Regions from separate parts of the Oryzibacillus soli genome, predicted to be linked through region 4. Evidence: riboswitches for the same ligand, from Rfam matches in the RefSeq annotation. Region 4 holds a riboswitch; each other region holds the start of a gene.
The links. Region 4 has a riboswitch for cyclic di-AMP ahead of ACSEXW_RS12605 (TrkH family potassium uptake protein). Riboswitches for the same ligand answer to the same signal wherever they lie in the genome.
Positions count from the first base shown of each region.

Region 1: another riboswitch for cyclic di-AMP. It lies ahead of ACSEXW_RS13185 (stalk domain-containing protein); the one in region 4 lies ahead of ACSEXW_RS12605 (TrkH family potassium uptake protein).
Region 2: another riboswitch for cyclic di-AMP. It lies ahead of kimA (potassium transporter KimA); the one in region 4 lies ahead of ACSEXW_RS12605 (TrkH family potassium uptake protein).
Region 3: another riboswitch for cyclic di-AMP. It lies ahead of ACSEXW_RS25090 (resuscitation-promoting factor); the one in region 4 lies ahead of ACSEXW_RS12605 (TrkH family potassium uptake protein).

Region 1 is NZ_JBPPGJ010000008.1:253,120-258,823, reverse strand. Features, by position in the region: gene ACSEXW_RS13195 (methyl-accepting chemotaxis protein) at 1-298, opposite strand, end outside; gene serC (3-phosphoserine/phosphohydroxythreonine transaminase) at 448-1,530, opposite strand; gene ACSEXW_RS13185 (stalk domain-containing protein) at 1,733-2,476, opposite strand; cyclic di-AMP (ydaO/yuaA leader) riboswitch at 2,569-2,726, opposite strand; gene thpR (RNA 2',3'-cyclic phosphodiesterase) at 2,803-3,390, shown strand; gene ACSEXW_RS13175 (hypothetical protein) at 3,469-3,690, shown strand; gene glnA (type I glutamate--ammonia ligase) at 3,759-5,183, opposite strand; gene aroF (3-deoxy-7-phosphoheptulonate synthase) at 5,433-5,704, opposite strand, start outside.
Region 2 is NZ_JBPPGJ010000001.1:385,121-390,824, reverse strand. Features, by position in the region: gene ACSEXW_RS01410 (SpoIID/LytB domain-containing protein) at 1-457, shown strand, start outside; gene queA (tRNA preQ1(34) S-adenosylmethionine ribosyltransferase-isomerase QueA) at 466-1,527, shown strand; gene tgt (tRNA guanosine(34) transglycosylase Tgt) at 1,550-2,683, shown strand; gene yajC (preprotein translocase subunit YajC) at 2,727-3,041, shown strand; cyclic di-AMP (ydaO/yuaA leader) riboswitch at 3,270-3,406, shown strand; gene kimA (potassium transporter KimA) at 3,564-5,381, shown strand; gene ACSEXW_RS01385 (DUF445 domain-containing protein) at 5,434-5,704, shown strand, end outside.
Region 3 is NZ_JBPPGJ010000025.1:11,303-17,006, forward strand. Features, by position in the region: gene ACSEXW_RS25075 (TatD family hydrolase) at 1-717, shown strand, start outside; gene ACSEXW_RS25080 (ABC transporter permease) at 784-2,004, opposite strand; gene ACSEXW_RS25085 (ABC transporter ATP-binding protein) at 2,001-2,750, opposite strand; cyclic di-AMP (ydaO/yuaA leader) riboswitch at 3,099-3,290, shown strand; gene ACSEXW_RS25090 (resuscitation-promoting factor) at 3,552-4,646, shown strand; gene rnmV (ribonuclease M5) at 4,733-5,281, shown strand; gene rsmA (16S rRNA (adenine(1518)-N(6)/adenine(1519)-N(6))-dimethyltransferase RsmA) at 5,278-5,704, shown strand, end outside.
Region 4 is NZ_JBPPGJ010000008.1:129,642-135,345, forward strand. Features, by position in the region: gene uvrC (excinuclease ABC subunit UvrC) at 1-43, shown strand, start outside; partial or broken gene ACSEXW_RS12600 (CPBP family intramembrane glutamic endopeptidase) at 156-1,517, opposite strand; cyclic di-AMP (ydaO/yuaA leader) riboswitch at 1,863-1,998, shown strand; gene ACSEXW_RS12605 (TrkH family potassium uptake protein) at 2,071-3,429, shown strand; gene ACSEXW_RS12610 (potassium channel family protein) at 3,488-4,147, shown strand; gene ACSEXW_RS12615 (cation:proton antiporter) at 4,180-5,457, shown strand; gene ACSEXW_RS12620 (LacI family DNA-binding transcriptional regulator) at 5,533-5,704, shown strand, end outside.

The sequences.
Region 1 (5,704 bases), 120 kb from region 4:
AAGGAAGGACCTCTTCAATTAAGTCGATAATCTTCTTGTTCGAGGTCTGCATCCGCTGGACCGCAGCAGGATTCTGTGTAAGGAAATATTCCCTCATGTAATCGTTCTGTTCGAGGCCTGCGACCTGCACCCGCTCCACATGGGACAGCACCTGCACCCTGACCTCAACCAGATCTTCAAAGGATTTATTAATGTTTCGCAATGAATTGAAGGACAGGCCGCTAACGGCCGCCGTAAGCAAGGCCACAGCCATAAAAGCGCCCACGAGCTTGCGTCCGATGGTAATCTTCATAGACATCATCTCTCTCTCCCTGCAGTTGTTAGCTAATATAACATCAACCGAACATCATATCTGTGAAGTATATCATAAGAGGTAAAAAATTTAAACTCCGGTTAATTATTCATATAAAAAAACCCGGCGGGCATGCCGCCGGGTGATTGGGTTTCTTAGCCGTTCTTGCGCTGGAACTCGCCCATCAAATCAACCAGTGCCTTACAAGCCTCATAAGGTACGGCGTTGTAAGTGGATGCGCGAAGATGACCTACGCTGCGGTGGCCGCCCAAGCCGACGAAGCCGTTCTTCTTGGCTTCCGCCAAGAATTCTTTCTCCAGCTCTTCGGTTTGAAGCTTGAAGGTAATATTCATGATGGAGCGGCTGTCCTTCTGAGCCATTCCTTCATAGAAGCCGCCGCTGTTGTCCAGCGCGTTGTAGATCAGGTCGGTCTTCTCGCGGTTCAGCTTCTCGACGGCGCCGATGCCGCCCTTTTCCTTGATCCACTTCAGCACTAGGTTGACCATGTAGATGGAGTAAACCGGAGGCGTATTGTACAAGGAATTGTTCTTGATGTAGGTGCTGTAACGAAGCATGGTCGGCAGGTGCTTCGGGGTCTCCTTCAGCAGATCGTCCTTGACCACAACGACGGTTACGCCGGAAGGACCGAGATTCTTCTGGGCGCCCGCGTAGATCAGGGAGAACTTGGAGGAATCGATTCTGCGGGACAGGATGTCACTGGACATGTCCGCTACGAGCGGAATGGAGCCGGTATCCGGGAAAGCTTGGTACTGGGTCCCCGCGATCGTTTCGTTGGAGGTGACATGCAGGTAAGCGGCATTCTCGGGAATCTGGATCTCGCTCAATGCCGGAATATGTAGAACGCCTTCTTGGGAGCTGGCTGCGATGTGGGTTTCACCGATCAATTGAGCTTCTTGGTACGCCTTCTCCGCCCACGAACCCGTCATGACGTAGCTGCCGACCTTGCCGGAGGCGAGCAGGTTCATCGGGACCATGGCGAACTGGGTGCTGGCGCCGCCTTGAAGGAACAGCACTTTATATCCGGACGGAAGCTCCAGATGCTCAAGCAGAAGCTGCTGGGTCTCGTCGTTAACGGCTTCGTATTCTTTACTGCGGTGGGAAATCTCCATGATAGACATGCCAATCCCCTTGAAGTCTACGATTTCCTCTTGCGCACGCTGCAGAACTTCCAGCGGAAGTGCTGCCGGGCCCGCATTAAAGTTATAAGCTCTTTTCATGTAAATCCACACCTGCCCCTTCACGTTTTCATCTATGATAGCAAGATTCACTAGGTTCTACAAGTAGGTATAAGGCTGTCACACAAATTTTACTTTTCTCCTTTACAGCGTTCCATAAGAACAACATCAAAGAGATAAATGAGTAAATCATCGGCCCAAAAAAGAAGCAGCCTCCCAACCGGGAGACTGCCATAGGTTACGCTTATTCAGGTAATTTGTATACATGAACCTGCTGCATGCCGAACTTCAGACTGTTGTCTCTGGAGCCTGGCAGGAAGATATCCACCTTGTTTCCCTGGATGGCACTACCCGTGTCGGAGGCAATGGCGTACATTCCGCCGGCGGGAAGCCCGTTGTAGGAATAACCTTCTATATAGAGCCTGGTGCCGAGTGGAATGACGTTGGGATCCACAGCTACGGTGCCCAGCTGAAGGGGCCTGCCGAAGTAGTCCACGGCCCCATAGCCGCCGTTCTCGCTCGGACTGGCCGAATAGGCGGTTGCGGTGAAGCTCGAGAGCAGCTGCATCTTGGGCTTATACCACGCGGGCGCATGATAGTTCCCATCCTCGTTCAGAATCGCGATGAAATTGTTCGGATCCCATTGGACGCGGATGCCGGAAGCTTCGGAGATGAACCGGAGCGGTATATAGACCCGGCCTTCCTGAAGGATCGGCGCGGAGGCCAGCTCCACTTTCTTCCCGTCGACCTCAACATCCTGCTGTCCCGTTACCATTTCAATATGAGTACCGTCCGAGTTCAGCATATGAACCCGAATCCGGCCGTTCTCCTCGGACCACTGGATCTTATATCCCAATTCCTCCAGTACGAAACGGACCGGTACCTGGGTCAGCTTGTTCTGATCGATGAAGGGCTGCGCATCCGGAAACCGGATCAGCTCGTCATTGATCTGGACCTTCACGTCCGAACCCGCGGCGGACGAGGCCATGGCCGGTTCAGCCCCTGCCCAACAGGAAAGAGCGACCGCCGACGCACATGTCAAAAGTAAGCTTTTCAGCCCTGTGCGAAAAATATTCAATTGTATGTCCTCCTTGTAGCCTCCGAGGTTAGCTGTCGGGTTCGGGAAGAAGGTTTTCCCTAGCACGCTCTTACTGACGCGCTCATTCACCCCATGTAAATCGTCCCCCGTACCAGCACTTTTATTTTGGTATGTATGCTGGATTCGGCACTACATAAGCTAACATATCGAGCAACGGGCTGGCAACCGCCAAAACATTCCAGCCCCCCATCCTGACAAGAAAAGAGGGACTATCCATGTCCGGCAGCACATACCGATTGTTCACGGCAGTTCCTTTGCCCGCGGAGATCAAGAAGTCTTTGGCTGAGTGGACCCGTGCCCATAAAGCTCTGTACCCTTTCCAGAAATGGGCCCACACGGAGGATCTGCATATTACCCTCTATTTTATGGGGGACACGGAGGAGGAACGACTCCCGAGGATTATGGCATCCCTGGAGGAGGCCGTTTCTCTCCACGTCCCGTTTAAGCTGCGCCTGAGCGGTTTGGGCACCTTCGGTCCTCCCGCGGCGCCCAGCATTCTGTGGACCGGCCTGGAAGGGGACAGAGACCGTCTCGTCAGTCTCCAGCGGGATGTCCTTCAGGCCCTTGTCCGTGTAGGCTATTCCAAAGAGGACAAGCCTTTTCGTCCCCACATTACCCTGGCCCGCCGTTATCAAGGAGACCGTCCCTGGACGCAGGTCCGAAGCAAGCTGCCTGAGCCGGCTGGCCTTGACGGCCTCGAATGGACCAGCGGCTCGGTCATCCTGTACCGAAGCCATCTGGGCCGCAGTCCCATGTACGAGGTCGTGAAGGAATTCCGGCTTCCTGTTCTCAGCGCCACCTGAAGTTGGCACCCTTCCTTCCCCCGCGCCCATCCGGATCAGGGCACCCTAGAAGCATCCGGATGAAAGGGAGGAACGCCCGTGTTGACTGAGCACAAGCGCACCGTTCTTCGGGACCGCAATTATGTTTTATTAGACGGCAAATGGCGGCACAAAGGCGAAGAACCGGATTTGTCCTTTCTGGCCGTGGAGCTTCTGAATGACGGGGACTTTGAAAATGGGCTGGACCGGTACGTCTCGGCCCTGCACCGTCAGATCCACCAGGTTCATCTGGGTGCCCCGCTGTTCCGGTTCGAACAGTGACGGTAAAAAAGCCCTCCGGGATCAGGATCCCGGAGGGCTTTTGAATGTGATTGATGAATACCTGCCAATTAGCAGCCGAAGTACAGGGAGTACTCGTGCGGATGAATCCGGATGGATACCGCTTTGGCTTCTGCACGCTTCAGCTCGATGAAGTTGTTGATGAAGTCTTCGGTGAAGACTCCGCCTTCGGTCAGGAAGCTGTGGTCAGCTGCCAGTGCATCCAGAGCTTCATCCAGGGAGCCCGGAACACTGCGAATCTCGGCTTTCTCGGAGTCAGCCAGCTCATAGATGTTCTTGTCAACCGGACCGTAGCCCAGCTTGCGCGGGTCGATCTTGTTCTTGATGCCGTCCAGACCGGCCATCAGCATGGCAGCGAAAGACAGATACGGGTTAGCGGTGGAGTCCGGAGTACGGAACTCGATCCGGGAGCCCTTCGCGTTAACGGCTGCGATCGGAATACGGATGGCAGCGGAACGGTTGCCCTTGGAGAATACCAGGTTAACCGGAGCTTCGTAGCCCGGAACCAGACGCTTGAAGGAGTTGGTGGACGGGTTGGTCAGCGCGATCAGAGCCGGAGCGTGGTGCAGAATACCGCCGATGTAGAACAGAGCGATTTCGCTCAGGTTGGCGTACGCGCCCTTCTCATAGAACAACGGAATGTCGTTGTTCCAGATGGATTGGTGAACGTGCATACCGCTGCCGTTGTCGCCGAAGAGCGGCTTCGGCATGAAGGTTGCCACTTTGCCGTATTGACGGGCAACATTGTGGATGATGTACTTGTACTTCTGCAGGTTGTCGGCAGTCTTGGTCAGCGTGCTGAAGCGGAAGTTGATCTCGCCTTGGCCGGCGGTAGCCACTTCGTGGTGATGACGCTCGATGCGCAGGCCTGCTTCTTGCATCAGGCGGCACATTTCGGAACGGATGTCTTGTTGAGTATCAACCGGAGCTACCGGGAAGTAACCGCCCTTCACGCCGACCTTGAAGCCCAGGTTGCCGCCTTCTTCCTTGCGGCCGGTGTTCCAAGCGCCTTCTTCGGAATCAACCTCGAAGAAGGATTTATTCATACCGCTCTCGTAGCGGACATCGTCAAAAATGAAGAATTCGGATTCAGGAGCGAAGTATGCTGCGGTACCTACGCCGGTGGTTTGCAGGTATTGCTCTGCTTTAACGGCGATGGAACGCGGGTCGCGCTCGTAACGCTCGCCGTCCGGAGTGAAGATATCACACAGGATGACCAGAGTCGGATGTGCGGTGAAAGGATCCACGAAGGCAGAGTCCGTATCCGGCATCATAACCATGTCGGATTCTTCGATACCGCGGAAGCCGGCGATGGAGGAGCCGTCGAAGGCTACGCCCAGTTCGAAGGTTTCGGCTTCTACTTCACATGCCGGGATCGACAAGTGATGGGATTTGCCGCCGATATCGGTAAAACGAAAATCAACCCACTCAATACCTTTTTCTTTGATGAGATCCAGCACTTTCTGAGCAGACATGGATAAATACCCTCCCTAATTCCGAACATTATTGGTTTGTAATGCTATGATTGTTCAAGTTTTCAGTCAACTTGCACCTATTATAAAACGTTCGGTTTTAAGCGTCAATACTTATGTAAGGTATTTTTTTGGGCCATGTTAGGTATCTTCACAGCACGGTTCATAATATCGCCAAAAAGGCTTATTCCCAGTGGAAACCCTTGGAATAAACCTCTTTCTTCATTATATACACTTCTGAAATCCCGAATATTACTTCTTCCAGGAGCCGGCCAGAATAGGCTCTTTGCGGGTGGTGAAGGACTTGCCGCACAGAGGCGCCAGCTTCTCCAGGTCGGACAGCAGATCTGCGAACTGATCCGGGAACAGGGATTGTACGCCGTCGCCGGTCATGGAATTGTCCGGATCGGTGTGCATCTCGATGATCAGGCCGTCGCAGCCTGCGGCAACGGAAGCCTTGGTCATCGGGACGACCAACTCCCTGCGGCCGGTACCGTGGCTGGGGTCGGAGATAACCGGAAGAT
Region 2 (5,704 bases), on a different contig from region 4:
AGGGCCGTTATCGAGCCTGGAGGTGAAGACCCGGGGGGATTCCGGGCGGGTAACCGAGCTCAACGCCAACGGGAAATCCTTGAAGCTGTCGGCGCCCGATAACTTCCGGACCCTTCTCGGCGGACTGCCCAGCACCCGGTTTGAAATTGACCGGTCCGGAGGGTATACTATATTGGGAGCAAACGGAAGGACCTCCGTTGCTTCCGGAGGCACCCTGTATGCCGTATCCGCCGGCGGCCAAACAGCCGCTCTGCCGGACAGCGGGTACTTCGTGCTGAACGGCAGCGGGCAGATGGAATACGGCACTGCCTCGCCGGAATATACGATTACCGGAACCGGCAACGGGCACGGAGCCGGCCTGTCCCAATGGGGGGCGAGGGGCTTCGCGGAGCTGGGATACGACTACAAGAAGATCCTGTCCACCTATTACCAAGGGGTTACCTTAACGAAGGACTGAACAATCGGATGAATGTGGATTTGTTTGATTTTGAACTGCCGGAGGCCCTGATCGCGCAGACTCCCTTGCGGGAGCGGACGGGATCCAGGCTTCTGGCCTTGAATAAGCGTACGGGAGAAATCGGCCACTGCCGCTTTGAGGAGTTGGCTGATTTTTTGCGCCCGGGGGACCTGCTGGTGGTCAATGACACCCGGGTCATTCCGGCCCGGCTCTTCGGAACGAAGCCGGATACGGGAGCCAAGGCGGAGCTGCTTCTGCTGAAGTCACTGGGCGAGGATCGCTGGGAGACCTTGGCCAAGCCGGCCAAGCGGCTGAAGACGGGGACGGAGGTGCACTTCGGCGGGGCACCCGGCCAGCCTCTTCTCCGAGCGGTTGTGGAGGAGGAGGGGGAGATGGGCGCCCGGACCGTCCGCTTCCTGTACGAGGGCATCTTCAATGAACTGCTTGACCGGCTGGGCGAGATGCCGCTGCCCCCCTACATCAAGGAGCAGCTGGAGGACCGGGAGCGGTACCAGACCGTGTACGCCAAGCATGAGGGTTCCGCCGCCGCTCCGACGGCGGGGCTGCATTTTACCCGCGAATATCTGGACAAGCTCCAAGAGATGGGCGTGCGTCTGGCATCCGTCACCCTCCATGTGGGGCTGGGCACCTTCCGTCCCGTATCGGCGGATACCATCGAAGGACACGAGATGCATGCGGAGTTCTACCAGGTGCCGGAAGACACGGCGGCGCTCATCAATGAGACCCGGGCAGCCGGCGGCCGCATCGTAGCGGTAGGAACCACCTCCGCCAGAACCTTGGAGACGGCGGCGCGCATAAGCCGACAAGATCCGGAGCTTCCCGAAGGGAAGATCAAGGCCAGCAGCGGATGGACCGACATCTTCATCTACCCGGGAGTGCCCATGCTCCTGGTGGATGCGCTGCTGACGAACTTCCATCTGCCCAAGTCCACCTTGGTCATGCTGGTCAGTGCCCTGGCGGGCCGGGAGAACATCCTGCGGGCTTACAAAGAAGCCGTAGAGCGGGAATACCGGTTCTTCAGCTTCGGCGACGCCATGTTTATCTACTAACGAAAGGCAGGGTCATCCAATCATGGCCGTAACCTACGAACCGATTAAGACCTGCAAGCAATCCGGCGCCCGGCTCGGAAGAGTCCATACGCCCCATGGTGTCATCGAGACTCCGGCCTTCATGCCGGTAGGGACTCTGGCCACGGTCAAGACCATGGCGCCCGAAGAGCTGAAGCAGATGGACGCTCATATCATCCTGAGCAACACCTACCACCTGTTCCTGCGGCCGGGTCACGAGATCGTCCGCCAGGCAGGGGGACTTCACAAGTTCATGAACTGGGACCGGCCCATTCTGACGGACAGCGGCGGCTTCCAGGTGTTCTCGCTGAGCGATATGCGGAAGATCACCGAGGAGGGCGTGGCGTTCAAGTCCCACTTGAACGGAGACAAGCTGTTCCTCTCCCCGGAGAAAGCGACGGAGATCCAGAATGCTCTCGGCTCGGATATCATGATGGCCTTCGACGAGTGTCCGCCGTTCCCGGCCACCCATGAATATGCGAAGCAATCGCTGGAGCGGACCACCCGCTGGGCGGAACGCTGCCTGAAGGCGCACGCCCGTCCGAAGGACCAAGCCCTCTTCGCCATCGTGCAGGGCGGCATGTATGAGGATTTACGGAAGCAGAGTGCCGCCGAGTTGACTTCCCTGGATTTCCCGGGGTATGCTATTGGGGGACTCAGCGTCGGCGAGCCCAAGCATCTGATGTATGAGGTGCTGGATTACACGACCCCGCTCCTGCCGGCCCATAAGCCGCGCTATCTGATGGGAGTAGGATCGCCGGACGCTCTGATCGAGGGCTCCATCCGGGGCATCGATATGTTCGACTGCGTCCTGCCTACCCGGATTGCCCGGAACGGAACCTGCATGACCAGCGAAGGACGTCTCGTTGTCCGGAACGCCAAGTTCCAAGAGGACTTCGGCCCCCTGGATCCCAAGTGCAGCTGCTACACCTGCCGGAACTATTCGCGCGCCTACATCCGCCATCTGATCAAGTGCGACGAGACCTTCGGCATCCGCTTGACCACCTACCACAACCTGCATTTCCTGCTGGAGCTGATGCGCGGTGTGCGCCAGGCCATCCGGGAGGACAGGCTGCTGGATTTCCGCGATGAGTTCTTCGAGATGTACGGCATGAACGAGAACGACAAAGGGTTTTAAAAGACAACATTCCTATACCGAGCCCACTTAAGGAGGAATTCCCATGTTTTATCTGGCCGCAGACGGCGCCGGGACCACCGGTAATGCCCTGGTTACATTCTTGCCCTTCATCGCCATGTTCGCCCTCTTGTACTTCCTGTTGATCCGTCCGCAGCAGAAGCGCACCAAGGCTCGCAATATGCTGCTGGCTAACCTGAAGAAGGGCGACAAGGTTACCACCATCGGTGGCCTGCATGGCACGATTCTGGAGATCACCGACGACACCGTGGTTCTGCGCGTGAACGATGCAACCAAGCTGACCTTCGAGCGCTCCGCCATCAATGCCGTCACCACCGCGGCGCAATCTGCCGCTGAGTAAGCGCATCGCAGGACGGACCTCTCCCCATGGGAGCGGGTCCTTTTTTTATTTCATGAAGTTGTCATCGAATCATGAAAAACGTAGGAAATGGGGAGATAACCGTCGAGCGGCTGACCCTCGCTTTTTTGGAAACGTACCCATCAGGCCCATCAAGAGCATGAACGCCAAAAAGCGGAAATACCAGACTTTACCGGCCGAATCCCGCGGCAGTATGATAACATACGTTAATTGAATATGCCGCTTAATTTCCCATCCGGGGAAAACGGGGGACCCAACATCTGGGGTGAATCGGTCGATGAGACCGTAGGGTGAGTTCTCGCATCCGAATCCGGCAGCTAACCTCGTCAGCGTAAGAGAGAAGGTGATTTGTGTCATGAGCACAAGGCGGGCCTTGTGTTTTTTTGTTGCCCAAAATGCGTCATCCCGTTCCGGATTATGTTTTGAGCCGAGTTGGAGAACTTATGGTCAAAGACAAGTTGAAGATGGGAGAGCGATCATCACAGACAAAAGGGGATATGCGCCATGGTAAGCAAGCTCAAACGGGTTCTGATCGGACGGCCGATGAAGAACGCCGAGATCGAAGGGGAGAAGCTCAGTAAGCTCAAGGCTCTCGCTGTTCTCTCCTCGGACGCCCTCTCATCAGTGGCTTACGGCACCGAACAGATTCTGATCGTCTTAATGGCGGCGGGCTTCACCGCGGTCTGGTATTCGCTGCCGATCTCGCTGGCAGTACTGGGCCTGCTCTTCATACTCATCCTGTCCTACCGTCAAACCATCTTCGCCTATCCGGGCGGGGGCGGCGCCTATATCGTCGCCATGGACAATCTGGGCACCTCGACCGGACTGCTGGCCGGAGGCTCTCTGCTGGTGGACTATATCCTGACCGTTGCGGTCAGCTCATCGGCGGGTACGGATGCCATCACCTCGGCGTTCCCGTCCCTGCATGAGCACCGGGTGGCCATCGCCCTCATCATGATTACCGTGTTGACCATCATGAACCTGAGAGGCGTGACCGAATCCGCCTCTGTACTGGCCATACCGGTCTATCTGTTCGTCATTGCCATCGTCATCCTGATCCTCTCCGGGATCGTGAAGGCTCTTACAGGCGGCATCGATGCCGCGGCGCCAGCAATCGGGACCTCCGTATCCAATGTCAGTCTTTTCCTTCTGCTCAAAGCCTTCAGCTCCGGCTGCTCGGCCCTGACGGGGGTGGAGGCCGTGTCCAATGCCATCCCGAACTTCCGGAAGCCGGCGGAACGAAATGCGGCCGCAACCTTGATGATGATGGGCGGCATTCTGGGCTTCATGTTCATCGGCATCAGTCTGCTGGCCTATTGGTACGGCATTGCTCCCGATCCGAAGGTAACCGTCGTATCTCAGATCGCAGAGAGCACCTTCGGCCGCGGTGTGCTGTACTATTCGATTCAAGGCATCACAGCCCTTATTCTTTTCCTGGCGGCGAACACGGCGTATTCCGCCTTCCCGCTCCTCGCCTTCATGCTGGCGAAGGATAAATATATGCCTCATGCCTTCATGGTCCGCGGTGACCGGCTGGGCTTCTCCAACGGCATCATTTTTCTCGGCGTATTCTCCGCCATTCTGGTCGCATCATTCAAGGGCAACACCGAGAACCTGATCCCGCTCTATGCGGTGGGCGTATTCATTCCCTTCACCATCTCCCAATTGGGGATGATGCTGCGCTGGCTCCGGCTGAAGCCTCAGGGCTACGCCGTCAAGTTCGTGATCAATATGATCGGCATGCTGACCACGCTGAGCATCACTCTGATTTTTATCATAACGAAGTTTTCTCAAGTGTGGACCGTCTTTCTTTTCCTTCCCGCCGTCATGTACATTTTCCACTCCATCAACAGCCATTATATGAATATCGCCGATCAGCTTCGCATTGATATCAAGACGGAGAAACCGTGCATCAAAGGGAATACGATCGTCGTACCCGTTGCAGGCGTGACCCGGGTCGTGAAGCAATCGCTCAGCTATGCCAAGTCCATGACCGACAATGTGATTGCGGTCTATGTCGGCTTCGACGACGAGTCCATCGAGCGGATGGAGGCCAAGTGGGAGGAATGGAGCCCGGGCGTGCGTCTCGTCACCTTAAGATCCAGCTACCGGAGCATCATCCGTCCCGTCCTGAAGTTCATCGATACCGTGGAATGGAAGACCGCCGAGACGGATCACGTGACCGTGCTGATCCCTCAATTCATCACCCGGCATTGGTGGCACAACTTCCTGCACAACCAGTCGAGCCTGCTGCTGAGAGCTTATCTGTATAACCGGAAGGACGTGGTCATAGCCACAGTGCCTTACCATCTCCAACGCTAAAAAACAAAGGAGCTGTTCACGGACAGCTCCTTTGCCCTAGGGAGGTAGTGCCTTGAGTACGAAATATGCGGCAGGGCTGTCCCTTGCCTTCATGGGTCTCGGCTTTGTCATCACGCTGTTCCTGCCGGACAGCACCTGGATTCTGCTTCTCCGCGGAGGCTTCGAGGCGGGGCTGGTCGGCGGCGCCGCGGACTGGTTCGCGGTTACGGCCCTGTTCCGCCATCCCTTCGGCCTGCCGATCCCACACACTTCGCTCATCATCCGCAATCGGGGGAAGATGGTGCAGACGCTCGTGTCCGCCATGGAGAACGAGCTGTTGAACA
Region 3 (5,704 bases), on a different contig from region 4:
CGCCACGACGCGCTGATGCACGCGTATGAGAGTGGCGTTACCCGCATCGTCAACGTCGGCTTCAACCGCGAGACCATCCCCACCACCCTGAAGCTGTCCGAAGACTATGCCTTCATCTATGCCGCCGTCGGCTGGCACCCCCAGGATGCCAAGGATATGCGGCCGGAGGATCTGGATGAGATCGAGGAACTGTGCAAGCGGCCCAAGGTGGTGGCCATCGGCGAGATCGGCCTGGACTATTATTGGGATACCTCCCCCAAGGAGGTGCAGCACCGGGTATTCCGGGAGCAGATCCGGCTGGCCCGCCGAATCGGCAAGCCGATCATCATCCACAACCGGGATGCTCATCAAGACGTCCTTGCGATTCTGAAGGAGGAGAAGGCGGCGGAGGTCGGCGGCATCATGCACTGCTTCTCCGGAAGCTGGGAGACGGCCAAGGCGTGTCTCGACATGAATTTCCACATTTCGTTCGGAGGCCCGGTCACCTTCAAGAATGCCGTCCAGCCCAAAGAGGTGCTGGCCCGGGTGCCCATGGACCGCCTGTTGATCGAGACGGACGCCCCTTATCTGACCCCACACCCGCACCGGGGCAAGCGCAACGAGACCGGCTACGTCAAGCTGGTGGCCGAGGCGGCTGCCGAGATCAAGGGAATTCCCTTGGAGGAGCTGGCTCACCATACCACGGAGAACGCGAAGAAGCTGCTTCAGCTGAGTTAAAAAAACCGAAAAAAACCCGCCCGGGCTCCTCGGAGAGCCTGCAGGCGGGTTTCTTGCGGTTATGGACTAATCATCCTCCCGGGCGGAGGCTCTCTTGCGCAGCGGAACGTTCTTATAATAGTACACATACAGGAAGCCGAGCGCCACGGCGATTACGGCATGGAGCTTGTCGCCGTGGAAGAGGATGAGAGCGGCTCCTGCCAAGAGGTTCCAAAGGTTCAGGGCCCAGCCGGCAGTCGTCACGATGGCGTTGGTCCGGAGCCCCTTCGGCACCGGATAGAGTTCCAGCCAGAAGCTGTATCGGTGTGCCTGATCAAGGGAGGAGACCGTGGCGGAGGTCATCAGCAGCGCCACGGCGTAAATCAGCGGATCTGCGACGGCATTCTCCACGAAGATCAGGAGGAAGACGGCAACCGCCAGGATCCGCACCGTAATGCCGTACCATTCCGAGCGGAGGAAGGTCTTGAAGTACAAATAGCGATAGGTTTCGCTCTTGTCAAACGGCAGCCGGTTCACAGCCTCTGCCCAGAGTCTGCGCGCCTTGGGACGCGCAGGCAGCTTCGGCACGTCCGCGAACCAGCTGAAGAAGGTATAGTGCACCTTCAGGTAGTCGGCTTCCTTGCGGATCCAGACTTCCCATGGAATCCGGTGTGACGGCAGGATCCGCGCGGTGAAGGCATGAAGCAGGTAGAAGAGGAAGAACACCAGCGCGCCGTAGAAATAATCCTGCGTCAGGACCATGAACGCGAACACAACGGACATCACCCACCGCATGATGGATAGCGGAATCCGGTGGGTCCGGTACAGGAGCTTGCTCTCCGCCACCCGCCGGTCCAGGGAGGCAGCCTTGACGAACAGGACGGAGGCGGCTGCGTTCACGAAGGGCACTGCGGCCGTTCCCTCGCAATGAGCGTACAGCGGCCACAGGATCAAGAGCGCCCCCAGGGTCCAAGCGGCTTGGAACAGGTAGCTATAGACGCCGCTGTAGAGCCAGGTTCGCCCGAGCTTCAGCTCCGCAGGCATGAGGAACACCTGGTCCGCCTGCTTCAGGAAAGTCCGGTAGGGCGACAAGCCGATAACCGCAGCCAAGACCGGTGTGGTGATCCTCCAGTAGGGATAATCGGCCGGCAGCGTCTTGAGAACGGTCATATAGGCATAAGAGCCGATGATGAAGAACAGGAGCAGAAAGGCGGTCAGGCCGCTTCGAGCCGCATAGCTCCAATAGACGGCGGCTTCCTTCCAGAAGGCGGCGGCCCGCTTGGACCACAGCCGGTTCAGGTCCGTCATGCCGGACTCCCTCCTCCGGCCACCAGGCGGCAGAAGGCGTCGTCCAGCGTCCCCTGCCGGAGCCCCGCAGCTTCCAGGATCTGCTCCAACGGGCCTTGGGCTGCGATCTCCCCCTGGTGCAGCACGACGAACCGGTCGCAGTAGCGCTCTATGGTGGAGAGGATATGGGAGCTGATCAGGAAGCTGGCACCCTGGCGCTTCATCTCAACCATCAGGTCCAGGAGGGAACGGATGCCCAGGGGGTCCAGGCCGAGGAATGGCTCGTCTATGATGTAGAGGGGCGGTTCCACCAGGAAGGCGTTCATAATCATGACCTTCTGCTTCATGCCCTTCGACAGATGGCCGGAGAAGCTTCCCAGCTTCTCCTTCATCCGGAAGGTGCCGAGGAGCCGCTCCATCCGTCGCTCCCATTCGGCTTCCTTCAGACCGTAAGCCCGGGCCGTCAGCTCCAGGTGCTCGCGGATGGTCAGCTCCTCATAGAGCTCGGGGGACTCCGGCACGAAGGCGAAGGCGGACCGGTAAGGCTCCGGATCCTCCTTCAGGGTCAAGCCCCGCACGCGGATCTCTCCTTTCTGGGGTTGAAGGAGTCCCAGGATGTGTTTGATGGTGGTGCTCTTGCCGGCCCCGTTCAGGCCGATCAGCCCGACCATTTCGCCCTGACGGACGTCGAACGTTACGTTTTTCAAGACGGGTTTATGGGGGAAATATCCTCCGTACAAGCCCTCAATCCGGAGTATGGAATCGATTCGGACCACCTGCTTCGTTGGAATAAAGGTACTGGAAATCGCGTTCAGACCTCTCTAAAAATATTATGGGAAAAAGTCCCGGACGAGTCAATTTGTTCTCAAATGGCCTGTCCAAATGGGGCGAATTGATGCCGCTGTGCGATGGAAAGTTCACCATTTTTCCGAAAATCGGGGTCCGAATGAAGAAAAACGGAGATAATGGCTGAAACAAGTGGGATATGAAGCCAAAAAAGCGGGTTTTAATCGCATACATGGGCAATTTTGAGCCATATATAGACTTTTCGCTATTTACAACTTTCCTGTAAGGCATTATCATACAGTTCAAGATAACTTAATAATGCTTGCCAATTTTCCAATTCGCTGAGTTTCCACTATGGGAAACGGGGGAACCGAATGTGAACGACTGAGGTGCATGCTGGGCCTTAGTAACGGCACGGTTTTGGGGTGAATCCTTAGATGGCTGCTTCGCAGCCGCGTAGGTAGGGCGACTCTTACGTCCGAATCCGTCAGCTAACCTCGTAAGCGTTGAAGAGAGGACACTTGTCGTGCATTGATGAATTTATTTTGTCATGCCCAGCCACGAGAAGAGCTTCCTCTTCACGGGGCTTTTTGCGCTTCGTGTGACCTCTTCCTTCCCATTGCTCCAGAGAATTCGTAAGAAAGGACCAAGCATTATCATTACTCAATAGTCGCGTCAAACCCAGCATGCATCATACTTGACGGCGGGACTATGAAGGAGGACCGAATGAAGTGGGCGCAATCCCTGTAACAACGGAACCCCATGTAAGACGATCATCCAGCATGGCCTTCGCATTGCGATGGAAGCATGAAAACGGGCGTTTGATCGGAATCGCTGCTCTGATCTTCACAGCTCTGGCATTCATGTTTTTCATGTTGTTGTACGGTACGGCTACCAAGCGCGTATCCGTAGTGGTCGACGGACAAGAGACCGTGATGGTCACGAAGAGCTCTGTCCTGCAACACCTACTGGATGACAAAGCCATTCAGGTCGGCGAACATGACCGGATCTCGCTGCCTCTTGACACCAAGCTCAAGAACGGCGACGCCATCGTCATTAACCACACCTCGCCTATTCAACTGACCGCCGATGGCAAGACGGTGACGTTGTACACAACCGGAAAGACGGTTGCAGAAGCATTGGAAGACCTGAATATTCAAGTGGGCGAGCTGGATAAGGTAAGCCCCGGGCCGGAGTCGACATTGGCGTCCGGTGCTGATCTGAAGATCGTACGGGTGAAGAAGGAGGTCTCCGAGGAGACTGTCGCCATCGCCTACGATACAGTGACGCAGAACGATGGGAACCTGCTGAAGGGCAAGTCCCAGACCGTGCAGGAAGGCGTGGAAGGCTCCAAGGTCGTTCAGACCGAGAAAGTGTATGAGGATGGAGTCCTGGTATCGGAGAACAAGGTGGGCGAAACCGTAAAGGCCGAGAGCGTAAGCAAGGTCGTAGCGGTGGGCACCAAGGTTCCTGTGGTTACGGTTCTGTCGAATTCTTCTCCGAACGTGGATGAAATCACCAAGAGCGGGGTAAAATTTGGATATAAGAAGGTTCTGAACAACGTCACGCTGACCGCTTATTCGGCCGGCGCGGCATCGACGGGCAAGGATGACAGCCATCCCCAATTCGGTCTGACCTATACCGGCACCACGGTGACGGAAGGCCGGACGATCGCCGTCGATAAGAACGTCATCCCGCTGGGCTGGTGGGTGTACATCGAAGGGCTGGGCTTCCGCAGAGCGGAGGATATCGGCAGCGGCGTGAAGGGTAACACCATCGACGTCTACTTCGACAGTATGTCTTATGCCACCAAGTTCGGCACCAAGCGCGGGTATACCGTGTATGTCATCGGTCCGAAGAAGCCGACGGTTGATTAATTTCACAATGCGATTCAAGGAAGAGGCGGAAGCCTCTTCTTTTCCTATTTGAACAGACGATTGGCCGGGAGGAAAAGTTGCACCCTATGATCAAAGAAATTATCGTGGTAGAAGGCAAATCCGACACGGTGGCCATCAAGCGGGCCGTAGAGGCGGAAACCATCGAAACCGGAGGCTCCGCCATCAACAAGGACGTGTACGAGAAGATCCGTCTGGCTCTGGAGCGGCGGGGCGTCATCATCTTCACGGACCCGGACCATGCGGGGGAGCGGCTGCGCCGGCTCATCACCGAACGCTTCCCGGGCTGCAAGCAGGCCTTCCTGACCCAGGAGGAAGTGACGGTGAAGGGCGACGTCGGCATCGAGAACGCAACGCCGGAGATGATTCGCCGGGCGCTTGCCAACGTGAAGACGGACTTCGCCCAGGAGGGCTCCCAGATCGCCTGGGAGGACCTGATGGAGGCAGGCCTCATCGTCCATCCCCAGGCGGCGGAGCGCCGCAAGGCCATGGGCCGGCTGCTCGGCATCGGCTATTCCAACGGCAAGCAGTTCCATAAGCGGTGCCAGATGTTCCAGATCAGTAAGCAGGAATTCCAAAACGCGCTGGAGCGATTCCATAAAGAGGGCTACGAATGAATACGAAACCGAATGTGATTGCAGATGTCGCCACACCGGCGAGAACGAAGGAAGTCCTGAAAAAGTATGATCTGGCCGCCAAGAAGAGCCTGGGCCAGAACTTCCTGGTGGACTTGAACATCTTGAACAAGATCGTCTCCGCTGCTGGCTTGGACGAATCCAAGGGCGCCCTGGAGATCGGTCCGGGCATCGGGGCCCTGACACAGCAGCTGGCCAAGCAGGCGGGCAAGGTGGTAGCGATCGAGATCGACCAGCGGATGCTGCCGGTGCTGGAGGAGACGCTGGCTCCTTACGCGAACGCTGCCGTGGTCCACGGGGATGTGCTGAAGGTGGACCTGAACGAGGTGTTCGAGCGGCATTTTGCCGGAATGTCAGGCGTCAGTGTGGTGGCCAACCTGCCGTATTACATCACCACGCCGATCA
Region 4 (5,704 bases):
GAACGGCGCCGGGGACCTCCCAGACGGGGATGCAGGAATCTGACGGCGTAGCCGATCGCGGCAGGCAGCAGGATGTAGAACAAGCCCGTCAAGAGATTGGCAGCCGACGGATCTCCAGTCATGACGTACAGGGCCATCAGCAGGCTGTCCATGATCGCATGGGCGAACACGGCCGTCATGAAGCCGTACTTCAGGAAGGTGTAGCCGAAGATGAAGCCCAGGATGGTGACCTCCACGAGCCGGGTGTAGCTGGGGTACAGCGTGTACCCCGTGTGCCCCAGTGCCCAGATCACGCTGCTGACCAGGAGCGCCGGGAAGTTGAAGCGAAGCAGGCGCTTGAAGAGAATGACGCCGAAGAGGCGGTAGATGGCCTCCTCCATGATGGCCGCCACCCAAGCTGCGGCGGGGAAGAGCAGGGGCCACTTCATATTGAACGGCGACTGGGACGGGTCGGGAATGCCGAAGGAATGGAACAGATTGGCTTCCGCGAGGAAGACAATCTGCTGCACTCCGAGGATGAAGAAGCAGATCAGATAGCCCCGGCCCATGCCGTAGAAGACGTCCCGGCCGAAATCCGGGTCTCTCCAGCGCGGCCACGGGCGGAAGCCCTTCATCCGCCACTGCTGGTCACCGGACAGGAGGCAGAACCAGACGGCGGCCGCCATCAGCACCGAGACGCCGACGACGAAGGCGATCATGATGGCGTTCATCAGCGCCTCCGCGGTATCGCCGGCTCCGCTCTCCGCCGCCAGCAAGGCGTCGGTCACATTCAGATTCATGATGATGTAGATCACGAAGAAGACGCCGGTCATGAGGAGTCCTCGGCTCCAGTGGACCCGCTTGCGGTGGATGATGGCCAGGACCAGCGCCGTGATGCCCATGGCGGCCGTGAAGAAGAGGAAGCCACCCGTCATCCATCCGGCCAGACGCTCCTGGCCCTTGATCCAATCCATATAATCATCCGGAATCCGGAAGCCGGTCACGAAGGAGACGGGCTCACCGCTCCGGATGCCGATCTTGATGGCCATCGGGGCTTCCCCGATGGCTTCCTTTTTGGAGAGGAAGGTGAAGCGGTTGGCCTCGGCCTTCTTCGTTGGTGGCGAATAGGTGAAGTCATCCGGGTTGTACCCCGCATCCTTCAGCGCCTTCATGGCAAGAGGGGCATTCTTCTCGTCGTGGGGCTTGGGCAGGGCCCCGGGCTCCTCCCAGGCGGTGACGGCAGGCGTCTCCATATCCACCCGGAGATGAAGGACCCGGTCGGAGTCATCCTTGGCGATGACGAGCCAGTATTCGAGAGGGGCGATCGTGCCGTATTTCTCGGTATAGGTATCCATCAGGCTGTTCTTGGTGACGTAGCCGCTGGTATATTTCTCCGTCTGGTAGGCGATCTTCATCTCGGAGGCCTTGAACCCCAGCTTATCCGCCGCATAACGGGAGGCTGCATCGAGGGCCATCTCCTTGGTAACCGCCGGAGCGGAGAGATCCTCCTCCATGGATTCGTTATGGCTTAGGGACATGATCAGGGCGGAGGTAAAGTATAATATGACGCCGAGTAAAGCCAAGAAAAGAAGCTTGCCGTTCAACTTGTGTGGAATCACTAGACCGTCTCCTTCTCGTTCTTGTTCTTAGGGATCATCAGGCTACTACCAAGGTAACATAAAGTGGCATGCCGTTTCCAGCAGCAGGAATCCGCGGAACCCCCGAAAAGATGTGATAATCGGAGATAATAATGGAAAACCTATGAAAATGGAAGACAGTGCCTTGCCTTCTCCCCAAAACATGCCGCCATATCATATTTATCCGCCGTTTTTCGGGAATATGCTCTTTGTCCCCTGCCTTCCGGTAAGCTATAATCGGTATCAATTGAATAAAAGCCGAATTTCTCCAAGAAAACGGGGGAACCATTGCATTATGGGGTGAATTTCGTTTCATTACGAATAGGGTGGCCTGTACACCCGAACCCGTCAGCTAACCTCGTAGGCTTTCATCAGGATACCAACGGTAAGGCATTGGTTTTCCAGTGTCTTTTTTTGTGTTTTTTGGAGGCACAACGTAGAAGGAGATCAGCACATGAACATGGTCAAAAATCCTCTGGAGATGAAGATGACTCCGCCCCAGATCCTGGTATCAGGTTTCGCTCTCATCATCTTAATCGGCGCAGTCTTACTGTCGCTGCCCATCTCCACCCGTTCGGGACTGGGAACCCCCTTCCTGGACGCCCTGTTCACCGCCACCTCGGCCACCTGCGTGACCGGCTTGGTCGTCGTGGACACCGGGACCCACTTTAACGTTTTCGGCCAGCTGGTTCTCTTGGTTCTGATACAGGTCGGCGGCTTGGGCTTCATGACCATGGCGACTCTGGTGGCGATGATGCTGCGCAAGCGGATCTCGCTGAAGGAGCGACTGATTCTGCAGGAGGCGCTGAACCAGAACTCCATTGAGGGCATCGTGCGGCTGATCCGCAAGGTTATCAACTATTCTCTCATGATCGAGCTCGGCGGGATGATCCTGTTCACGATCCGCTGGTCCTTTGACATGCCGTTCGGCAAAGCGTTGTATTACGGCTTCTTCCATGCCGTTTCCTTCTTCAACAATGCCGGCTTCGACATCTTCGGTCCCATCTCCGGACCGTTCACGTCCATCACCAGCTATGTGGATGATCCGATCATCTCCTTCACAAGCGGTGCTCTGATCGTGCTGGGCGGCTTGGGCTTCATCGTTTTGTCGGATCTGCTGGATTTCAGGCGCACCAAGCGGCTGTCCCTGCATTCCAAGGTGGTGCTCAGCATGACCGCCTTCCTGATCGTGTTCGGAGCCATTGTGATCCTGGTGTTCGAATTTACGAACCAGAAGACTCTGGCCTCTCTGAACTGGTCCGGGAAAATCTGGGGCTCCATCTTCCAGTCCATCACTCCCCGTACGGCGGGAGCCAATTCTATCGACATTGCGGGCATGCGTCAGGCCACCCAGTTCTTTATGGTCATTCTGATGTTCATCGGAGCTTCTCCGGGGTCAACGGGCGGCGGTATCAAGACCACTACCTTCGCCATTCTGATCGGGGCCATGATCGCCATGATCCGGGGCAAGCAGGACATCGTCATGTTCCGCAACCGTCTGGCGCAGGACCGGATCTTCAAGGCGATCACCCTGACGTTTATCGCCATGTTCCTGGTGCTCTTCGCCACCATGGTGCTGTCCACCACGGAGGACCGGAATTTCCTCATGATCCTCTTCGAGGTGGTGTCCGCCTTCGGTACGGTGGGCTTGACCATGGGCTTGACCCCTTACCTGAGCGATATCGGCCAGGTGGTGATCATTCTCTTGATGTTCATCGGCCGGCTCGGCCCCATCACGCTGGCTTACGCCTTGGGTCCCAAGCCCGAGAAGGAGCTGTACCGGTATCCCGAGGGCAAGATCACCATCGGTTAACGAAGCGGTTCGTCTTATCACCTATAGAATCGATATTTTCGGATGAGGAGCAACAGTCATGAAGAAGATGCAGTATGCGGTTATCGGGTTGGGCCGGTTCGGTTCCAGCCTGGCGAAGGAACTCATGAAGCTGGGATACGAGGTGCTGGGCATCGACCGGCGGGAGGCCAATGTGGATGATCTAAGCGGCGAGCTGACCCATACGGTCCTGGCCGAATGCAATGACGAAGAGGTGCTGAAGTCCTTGGGCATCCGGAACTTCGACTGCGTGGTCATCGCCATCGGGGATGATATCCAGGCCAGCATCCTGGCGGCCATCCTGTGCAAGGAGCTGGGCGTGAAGAAGGTGGTGGCCAAGGCCATGTCCGATCTTCACGGCAAGGTGCTGGAGAAGATCGGCGTGGACCGCGTCATCTTCCCGGAGCGGGACATGGGCGTCCGTGTCGCCCACCAGCTGGCGTCGCCCAGTCTCTTGGACTATATCGAGCTGTCCAATGACTACACCATTGCGGAGCTGTCCGTCTCGAAGAAGATCTCCGGCAGCAGCCTGAAGGACCTGAATACGCGGGCCCGCTTCGGCTGCAGCGTGGTCGCCATCAACAAGTGCAACGGGGTTATCATCGCCCCGACGGCAGAGGATACCGTGGATGAGAAGGATATCATGGTGGTGATCGGGACCAATGACCAGATCGAGAAGTTCGAGAACGCCGTCAATTGACGGCCATGTCTGGAGCATGAGGAGGCATCCGTATGGAAAGCGCCAGTACGGAGATCATACATCATATTTTTTATCTGATCGTTTTTGTTTGCGGACTGGGCATGGTGGTAGGACGTCTGTCCCGGTGGCTGAAGCTGCCTGACGTGGCCTTGTTCCTCCTGACCGGCATCCTGGCCGGCCAGGGACTGCACTGGATCGTGGAGCCCAGCACCTCCATTGTCAATCAATTGATTCTGACCGGAGGCGCCGCGCTCATTCTCTTCGACGGCGGCCGCAACATCAGGCTGACGGGCCTGAAGAAGGTATGGTTCACCGTGGCCATGCTGTCGGTTCCCGGCGTGCTGATTACAGGCGGACTGGTTGCCGTTGCGGCTCACTTCCTGCTGGACCTGGGCTGGTCCTATGCCATGCTCCTGGGAGCCGTCATCTCCTCCACAGATCCGGCTACCCTGATCCCGGTCTTCAAGCAGGTAAAGATTCTTCCGAAGGTCCGGGAGACGGTAGAGAGCGAATCGGCCTTCAATGATGCCACCGGTTCCATCCTGACCTTCTCGATCCTGGCCGTTATTATCGGCACCTCGGAGGTGACCCTGGCCTCCGGCGTCCTCGATTTCCTGAAGACGGCGCTGGGTGGCGTAGCGGTGGGGGCGGCCGTCGGTTTTGGCGTCTCCTATCTGGTGGGCCACTCCCGGTTCGGGGAGCTGAAGGACTATGCGGCCATCGCCATGCTGATGACCTCGCTTGGCGCCTATCTGCTTGGGGACATACTCCACGTAAGCGGCTTTATGGCCACCTTCGTGGCGGGGCTCATCTGGGGCAACGCCAAGCTGTTCAAGCTGGATATGACCGACAAGCATCACGAGATGGAGCATGTGGCGGAGAACGTCACGGTCATTATGCGGATGCTGATCTTCATCCTGTTGGGCAGCCAGGTCGACTTCGGCGTCATCTATGAGTACCTGCTGCCGAGCGTGGCGGTTATTCTGATCTTCATGCTGGTGGCCCGGCCCATCACGGTCCTTCTCTGTGCCCTGCCCGACCGCAAAGCCAAGTGGAGGCGCAATGAGCTGGTCTTCATGTTCTGGGTCCGGGAAACCGGGGTCATTCCCGCCGCATTGTCCGGCATGATAGCAGGCACGGGCATCCAGCACGCGGATGTGATCGCTTCAGTCACGTTTATGGCCGTACTCCTGACGATTCTGATCCAAGCCAGCACCACCGGTATTGTGGCCCGCAAGCTGGGGCTGGAGATTGCAGAAAAGGACAAGCCGCCGGGCGGCAAAGCTCCTGTACTGCCGGCAAAATCATAGACAGGGACCTCCCTTGGGAGGTCCTTTTTGCCGTTTCTTTTGATAAAATAAGGGGAGGAAAGGTGGAGGGAACGGATGCCGCTCAAGAAGGAGATCACACTGAAGACCATTGCGGACGAGCTGGGGCTGACGGTCCATACGGTATCGAAGGCGCTGCGGGGACTGCCGGGCATGTCGGAGTCCACTCGGCGGGAGGTGTTCCGTACGGCGAGGAGTCTGGGTTATTGGTCCAAGGCGCTGTCGGACG